2 regions of the Ancylomarina subtilis genome follow, and region 1 is predicted to be linked to the other one. Evidence: riboswitches for the same ligand, from Rfam matches in the RefSeq annotation. Region 1 holds a riboswitch; the other holds the start of a gene.

Region 1 (4,203 bases):
TGCTCCCACTGTAACTGAATCAACTCTTCGATATGATGAGCCAACATTTTTTTATTTGCAGAAACCACATGTTTGCCATTTTTTAAAGCCGTTTTCACAATACGATAGGCATCATCTGCATCATCTATCAATTCTGCAACAACATTAATTTCAGGATCGTTCAGAATATCATCCGGATTCAAAGTCACAAATTCGGGTGGCAAATCACGTTCCTTAGTCGGATCCTTCACACAAACTTTTACAATTGAGGCATCTAGCCCCTTGGAATTTTTTAAAACATGAGCCAAGCCAGACCCCACAACGCCATAACCAAACACGCCAATTTTTAATTTTTTACTCATTACACTGTTTATTTATAAAATGATTGAATAACTCTTGTTAATTGTTTTTGCTCCAGTAAAAACCCATCGTGTCCATAAAGCGAACCAATCTCAGCATACTGCGCTCTTGGCATATTTTGAGCAATAAATTTTTGTTCTGCTACAGGAAATAAGAGATCTGATTCAACACCAATAACCAGAGTCTTGACCTGAATCTGACTTAAAGCTTTTTCCGGAGAGATTCTTCCCCGACCAATATTATGCCCATCCATAATTTTGGACAGTCCCCAATACGAATAGGCATTAAAACGATTCGCCAATTTCAATCCCTGATAATTTTGATAAGAGCTGGCCTTAAAATCATCCTGTTTATCAGGATCCGTTTCACTTTGCGTATCCTGATAGGTTTGATAATTTCGGTAACTCAACAAAGCGATAGAACGAGCTGTTTTCATACCTTCCAAACCTGCCTCGTCAGTTGAATCCTTCCATGTTGGATCAACAGCAATTGCCATTCGTTGTGATTCATTAAAAGCAATTCCCCATGGCGAATGCCAGGCATTACTGGCAAGAAAAATCAAATGATCGAGATTGCTATTCAGATTATATGCCCATTCCAAAGCCTGCATCCCACCTAAAGAACTTCCAATTAAAGTGTTAATTCGTTCAATTCCCAACTCCAATCTTAATACCTCATGAGCGGCAACTAAATCACGAACGGTCAAATTTGGGAACTCATGATAATACGGTTTCCCCGTCTTCTCATATACACTTAATGGCCCTGTACTACCATAACATGAACCCAAAATATTAGCACAAACTATAAAGTGCTCTTTGGGATTGAAATAATCATCCTCCCCAAATAAACCCGACCACCAATCGAAAACATCTGAATTAGCCGTGAGCGCATGGCACACCCACACAACGTTATTCTTTTGTGGATCGAACTCACCATAAGTGTGATAAGCAATGGTCAAATCATGGAGTAGTTGTCCGGACTCCAGAATTAAACCTTCTTTATGTTTGTAATATTTTGGATTCACGATATTCTATTTTTGTGTTGTTGTCTTATATTTCACGATTACTTCTGTCTTGCCTTTATATAAGCTTGCTCCAAATCCGATTTGATATCTTCGATATGTTCAATTCCCACCGAAATTCTCAACAAACCCGGTTCCACTCCCGACTCTTTTTGTTCTTCCAAACTCAGCTGTTCATGTGTCGTTGAACTTGGATGAATAATCAAACTTTTAGCATCTCCCAAATTGGCAACATGCGAAAGCAACTCAACTCCATCAACCACTTTATCAGCAATCGCTTTGCCCCCCTTGACTTTAAAAGTCAAAACAGAACCCGCTCCTTTTTTAAAATATTTCTTCGCTTTTTCGTAGTAAGGACTCGATGGCAAGCCTGGATAATTCACATTTTCTACCCAATCCTGTTCTTCCAACCATTTAGCTAAGGCTACAGTATTTTCCACATGTCGATCCAAACGTAAGGATAAAGTCTCCAGACCCTGAAGCAGTAAAAATGAATTGAAAGGGCTCTGACTGCAACCGTAATCTCTTAAGCCCTCAACACGTGCACGAATTGCGAAAGCAATATTTCCCAAAGGACCGTCCGAGCCGAAAACATCCCAAAAAACAAGCCCATGATACCCTTCAGATGGCTCACTAAATTGAGGGAATTTCCCATTACCCCAATTGTAATTGCCACCGTCAACAATAACGCCTCCCACTGCAGTTCCATGTCCGCAAATCCACTTGGTAGCAGACTGGACAACCACATTCGCACCATGCTCAATTGGTCGGAATAAGTAACCTCCTGCACCAAGCGTATTATCCACAATCAGTGGTAAATCATATTTTTTTGCAATTGCTGAAACCTGCTCAAAATCCGGGATTGAAAATTTTGGATTAGGTAAAGCTTCAACATAAATGGCTTTCGTTTTCTCATCGATTAAAGGCACAATTGTTTCAGGCTGATCGATATCAACGAAACGACATTCAATACCAAGACGTTTAAACTGGACTTTGAATTGATTATAGGTTCCACCATAAATTTGAGCAGCACTCACAAAATTGTCTCCTGCTTCCAAAATATTGGTTAAAGCCAAAAACTGAGCCGCTTGCCCTGAGCCGGTTGCAACAGCTGCAACACCCCCTTCCAGGACAGCAATTCGCTTCTCAAAAACATCGTTGGTTGGGTTCTGCAAACGGGTGTAAATATTCCCGAATTCTTTCAATCCAAACAGATTGGCAGCATGCTCAGAATTATTAAACGTATAAGCTGTGGTTTGATACAATGGAACCGCTCTCGAGTTTGTTACGGCATCAACTTCCTGACCTGCGTGTACTTGTAATGTTTCGTATCTTAAATTTTTAGACATAGCTATCTTGTTTTTAGGACAGTATATTCCCGTTAAGAAATATCACTTTCCAATTATTTTTTATGAAATAAAAATGAATAGGTGAGTTCTTGAATTCGAACTCATATTGTCACAAACACATTAAAAGTCTGATGTACAAAGAACACAGGATGATTTAATCCTTTGGTAATGGCTTGTACAATTTCCCGTGCTCTGATCAAAAAATCAGACACAATGAAATATTAAAAAAAACAAATAATGAATTTGAGTTCCCTTATCGGAGTTATTTTATACGCACCGGCATCTAAAAAAGGGGAAATTTTATAGACAGAATGCGTTACAGCATACGCATCATCATTTGCATACGCATCATTTGAGTCGATGCACTAAAGATTTGCAAATGTAAGTTTAGCTCATGTTGAGCTACCTGATTGATGTTTTGATTTTCTGTCTTCATAGTTCCTAATTTATATTCACCAATTACTTGGTCAGGATTTGACACCTTTCGGTTTTGGAGCCGCGGTTGTCAGAAGGTCTCAGAGCCTGTTCTCTCACTTCTTCTGTATAAATTATCACCTCAAAAAAAGAGGTTTCTTTGCTTATAACTGTTGGCAAATGTAAAGATGTTTTTTTATTTTCCAAATCCACACCCCACTTTTTCCATCTAAATAACAAATCAAAAGATTACACAACCCCCTTATTTTAAAGGCTCTCAGGAAATAAATTATTTTTAAAACATTTTTCAAGTCTTTGATTTAGACCTTTTGGAAATCACACACAGTTATACAACTGTATCATCAATTCATCATTCTTGAATCAAAATATCACATTATCACCAACAATCTACATAACAATATTTTTAAAATTATATTTAGTTTCAAACAGCTCCATTCAAGAGTACGAAATCGTACACTCTTTGTTCGTCTGCGAACAAATAAAACAAAAGAACAAAACACCTACACACTGATTTTATGCCATATAAGAATTCCGGCATGATATATGATAAGAAACGTGATGTGCATTTTATCTCAGATAAGATAAACGCTTTTGACTCTATTACTAAATTAACAAACTGAGACATGATAAAAAAGCTATTCTTCATTACAACTTTCTTAGTTGCTTTAGCCAAAAGTCTTTTGGGGGCAGAAACGCCAACCTGGCTTCGCTATCCTGCAATTTCACCTGATGGAACAACACTAGTGTTTCAATATAAGGGAGATATCTTCAAAGTCGATGCAAATGGTGGGATGGCTACAGCCTTAACATCTAACTCAGCATATGATACTCAGCCCGTTTGGTCTCCTGATGGTAAGACGATTGCATTTGCATCAGACCGCTTTGGAAACTTTGATATTTTCACGATTCCTACTAAAGGTGGAAGTCCGAAACGAATCACTTTCCATTCGGGTAATGAAAAACCAAGTAGCTTTACACCAGATGGCAAATTCATCTTATTCTCCGGATTGATTAGTGATACGCCTGAAAATGCGATGTTTCCTTCAGGAGGTGTTCCTG
Region 2 (4,203 bases), 1.1 Mb from region 1:
AAAAGAGGTGGTTGCTGAAGACGGAAAAATTGTCCTGTTTATCGATGAAATTCACACCCTTGTTGGTGCTGGTGGTGGTCAGGGTGCCATGGATGCAGCCAATATTTTAAAACCCGCTTTGGCGCGTGGCGAGCTTCGTGCGATTGGAGCAACCACACTGGATGAGTATCAGAAATATTTTGAGAAAGATAAGGCGCTTGAACGTCGTTTTCAGAAAGTGATGATTAGTGAACCCAATAGGGAAAGTGCCATTTCGATACTTCGTGGTATTAAGGATAAGTATGAGAGTCATCATAAAGTGAGGATTCAGGATAGTGCTGTGATCGCGGCAGTCGAACTTTCACAACGCTATATAACCGATCGTTTTCTACCCGATAAGGCGATTGACTTGATGGATGAATCGGCAGCAAAATTGCGTATGGAAATCGATTCCAAACCCGAGGAGTTGGATGTGCTTGATCGTAAGATTATGCAATACGAGATTGAGTTGGAAGCCATCAAGCGCGATAAGGATAAGGCAAAGATTTCACAGATAAAAAAGGAACTGGCTGATGTTAAGGAAAGTCGGGAAGGTATTTATGCCAAGTGGCGTTTGGAAAAAGATTTGGTGGAAAAAGTGCAATCGGTAAAGGCGCAGATTGAAGATCACAAACAGAAGGCTGACCGAGCTGAACGTGATGGTGATTTCGGTTTGGTTGCTGAGCTTAGATATGGCAAGATTAAAGAAGATGAAGAACTGTTGAATCAACTTCAAAATGAATTGGTTGCCAATCAGGAGACGGCTTTAATCAAAGAAGAAGTGACCAGCGAAGATATTGCTGAGGTGGTGGCAAAATGGACGGGCATACCCGTTTCAAAAATGTTGCGTAGCGATAGAGAGAAGCTCTTGTATTTGGAAGATGAGCTGCATAAGAGTGTGGTCGGGCAAGATGAGGCGATTGAACTTGTGGCAGATGCAGTCCGTCGTTCGCGTGCCGATTTGCAGGACAGTCGTCGCCCCATTGGAAGTTTCTTGTTTTTGGGAACAACAGGTGTTGGAAAAACGGAGTTGGCTAAGACTTTGGCCGAGTACCTTTTCAACGATGCAAATGCTTTGACTCGTATTGATATGAGTGAATATCAGGAGCGTCATGCGGTAAGCCGTTTGGTTGGGGCTCCTCCGGGATACGTGGGCTATGACGAGGGAGGACAATTAACTGAAGCCGTCAGACGCAAGCCTTACTCAGTTGTGCTCTTGGATGAAATTGAGAAAGCACATCCGGATACCTTTAATATTCTGTTGCAAGTTTTAGACGAAGGTCGATTAACGGATAATAAGGGCCGAGTGGCGGATTTTAGAAATACCATCATTATTATGACATCGAATATGGGAGCCCATATTATTCAGGATAAATTGGAGAATATCGATATGAATAAGCGGATGGCCGTGTTGGATGAAACTAAAATTGAAGTACTAAAACTGTTGAAACAAACGGTTCGTCCGGAATTTTTGAATCGGATTGACGAAACCGTGATGTTTACGCCTCTTAATATTGAGGAAGTTAAACAAATTGTAGAGCTTCAGATTGGTGCTTTAAAAAGCATGCTGGCTAAAAAGGATATTCAACTGGAAGTGTCAGCAGATGTTATTTCTCATTTGGCTGATGTTGGTTTTGAGCCTCAGTTTGGAGCCAGACCCATCAAGCGTGTTATTCAGCGAATGATTCTCAATCCGCTATCCAAAGAGATCTTGTCGGGAAGACTGATTTCTGAGAATACTATCTCGATTGAACTGGAGGGGGAAAAGCTGGTTTTTAAAAATCAGTCATAAAATAGGGCTTAGTAAGTTTGAGGTTTATATTTTAGAATTAGGTGCAGTCTTGGGGCTGCACCTTTTTTATTTTTCATACATATGTAGTGAAAGATGTCATGTTTTAAACATGAAATTGGTTTTCTTAGTTTTGTTTCAAAAAACTTTCAAGAAAAAATAAAGACCTTCGGGTATTTATTTTGACGTATTATTTGTGTTTTGTTAGTTGTTTAAAATCAGCTCAGTATGAGGATTTGTTTGTTCGTTTAAAAAAACATAAACCCGAAATATAATTTAAACATAAGAGATGTATTTTTGATTTTGTACTTAAAGAGGGCTTGGAAAGATAAAAAAAGCTCTCTATGTTTGCAGCGTCAATTTCAATTAGAAATAGTTGATTTATACAGAAGAGTGGAGAGACAGGCTCGATGAAACTCTAGCAACCTGACACCAGTTAAGGTGCTAAGTCCTGATCCAATAGTTATGGAGAATATAAATTAAATTAGAAATGAACAATACTTTCTGCAATTTCGAACACCCATTCTTAATTCCCTTATTGGGGAAGTTAATTCCTAACGAAGCCTTTTTTATGCTTTGTATGCGAATGTGTATGCGGATGTGTTAAACCCGTTTTTTTACCGGAATCATATTGTCAGACATTTTATGTTTTGACCTTCATTACTCTTTTTTGATTTTATTCTCTGATATCAGACCTTGTTACTGTACTTCTTACAGCAACTGGTTTGTTAAAGCAGGATAGAAAATCAAACATTAGAAGACCTCCGGAAATTAGGGACTCCCCTTTCAGCTTATCATTAACAATTAGTCATACCATATACTTTATTTCAGTACCATGATTACGAACCAGAGCATTAAACCAAGTAATGGGATAGCTTTGCTACCTTTTGCTGTATTTATATTTACTTTTTTGGGAGCCGGGATTCTTTTGGAAGATTTCTATGCGATTCCTTCACCCATATCTGTATTTCTAGGTATTATAACTGCCTTTTTATTTTTGAAAGGCACAAGTGATGAAAAATTCAATACGCTGCTCAAAGGCTGTGGTGAACAGAAGATTTTGACCATGTGTTTGATTTATCTTTTGGCTGGAGCATTTGCCTCTGTAACTGGTGCTATGGGAGGGGTTGAATCTACAGTGAATCTGGGTTTGAGTTTTATTCCTTCTCAGTATCTGGCGGTAGGAGTCTTTCTTCTGGCTTCATTTCTTTCAATTTCAACGGGAACTTCTGTGGGGGCAATTGTCGCTTTAGGACCCATTGCCGTTGGTTTAGCCGAGAGTAGTGGGGTGTCGCTTTCACTTTTAATGGGCAGTCTTTTGGGAGGCGCCATGTTTGGCGATAATCTGTCAGTGATTTCAGATACGACCATTGCGGCCACACAAACACAGGGTTGTAAGATGAAAGACAAATTCAGAGTTAACCTTTATATTGCTGTACCAGCAGCTCTGTTATGCTTAATAATACTCTTTTATGTAGGCAATATTGCACCTGTAAAGCATTCAATACCATTAATACCTGCAGACTATTCTCTGTTGTCAATCTTACCATATATTTTGGTTCTAATTCTTGCAATAACGGGTGTTAATGTCTTTACCGTTTTAACTTTGGGATGTATTTCAGCCGGGATAATTGGTATGGCTACAGGTCATTTTGGTTTTTTGGAACTCGGAAAGCGTGTATACGAGGGATTTAATAATATGTCAGAGATTTTCTTACTCTCGATGCTAACAGGAGGTTTGGCTGCACTTGTCAGGGAAGCTGGCGGTATTAACTACCTATTGAAGAGTGTTGAAGCCTGTGTTCGAGGACGTAAGTCAGCTCAATTGGGGATTGGCGCCTTAGTTTCTCTCACGGATTTTTCTATAGCTAACAATACCGTTTCCATCATTATAACAGGGCCCATAGCTAAACAAATAAGTGAAACGTATCGTATTGACAAGCGGAAAACAGCAGCACTGATCGATATTTTTTCCTGTATCTCACAAGGAATTTTGCCTTATGGCGCACAGGTTCTGATTCTTTTGGGATTTACATCCGGTAGATTGACTTATTGGGAATTGGTACCCAATGTGCATTACCTTTTAGTGTTGCTAGGCTTTAGTTTATTGGCCATTTATTCTCCTTTTTGGGATCGCATTATTAAAAAGCGAATGTAGGTTTTTCATTAAAATTTAGTGAGGCTTGAATCTCAGTCTGTTTGTCGTGTGAACGAACAGATAATAGGATTGTTATGCTTTGTTTTAAATGAATAATAGGTCGGTAATTGATCGTTTTTTATCAATTGTCCGATATAGATAAATCACATTTATTGAGAACTAAATAAAGTGCATTCATAAATCAAAATCATGTTTAAGGAAAGAAAAGAAACAGTCGGTGTTTTAGATTCCTGGGATG

The links. A riboswitch is a leader RNA that binds a small molecule or an ion and turns the genes downstream of it on or off. The one in region 1 is predicted to bind S-adenosylmethionine.
Region 2: another riboswitch for S-adenosylmethionine. It lies ahead of EV201_RS04250 (Na+/H+ antiporter NhaC family protein); the one in region 1 lies ahead of EV201_RS08800 (O-acetylhomoserine aminocarboxypropyltransferase/cysteine synthase family protein).

Annotation. Positions count from the first base shown of each region.
Region 1 is NZ_SHKN01000001.1:2,151,392-2,155,594, forward strand. It holds gene EV201_RS08790 (homoserine dehydrogenase) at 1-341, opposite strand, end outside; gene EV201_RS08795 (homoserine O-acetyltransferase family protein) at 350-1,363, opposite strand; gene EV201_RS08800 (O-acetylhomoserine aminocarboxypropyltransferase/cysteine synthase family protein) at 1,402-2,709, opposite strand; SAM riboswitch class I at 3,153-3,259, opposite strand; gene EV201_RS08805 (S41 family peptidase) at 3,768-4,203, shown strand, end outside.
Region 2 is NZ_SHKN01000001.1:1,022,219-1,026,421, reverse strand. It holds gene clpB (ATP-dependent chaperone ClpB) at 1-1,810, shown strand, start outside; SAM riboswitch class I at 2,186-2,288, shown strand; gene EV201_RS04250 (Na+/H+ antiporter NhaC family protein) at 2,643-3,965, shown strand; gene EV201_RS16345 (hypothetical protein) at 4,155-4,203, shown strand, end outside.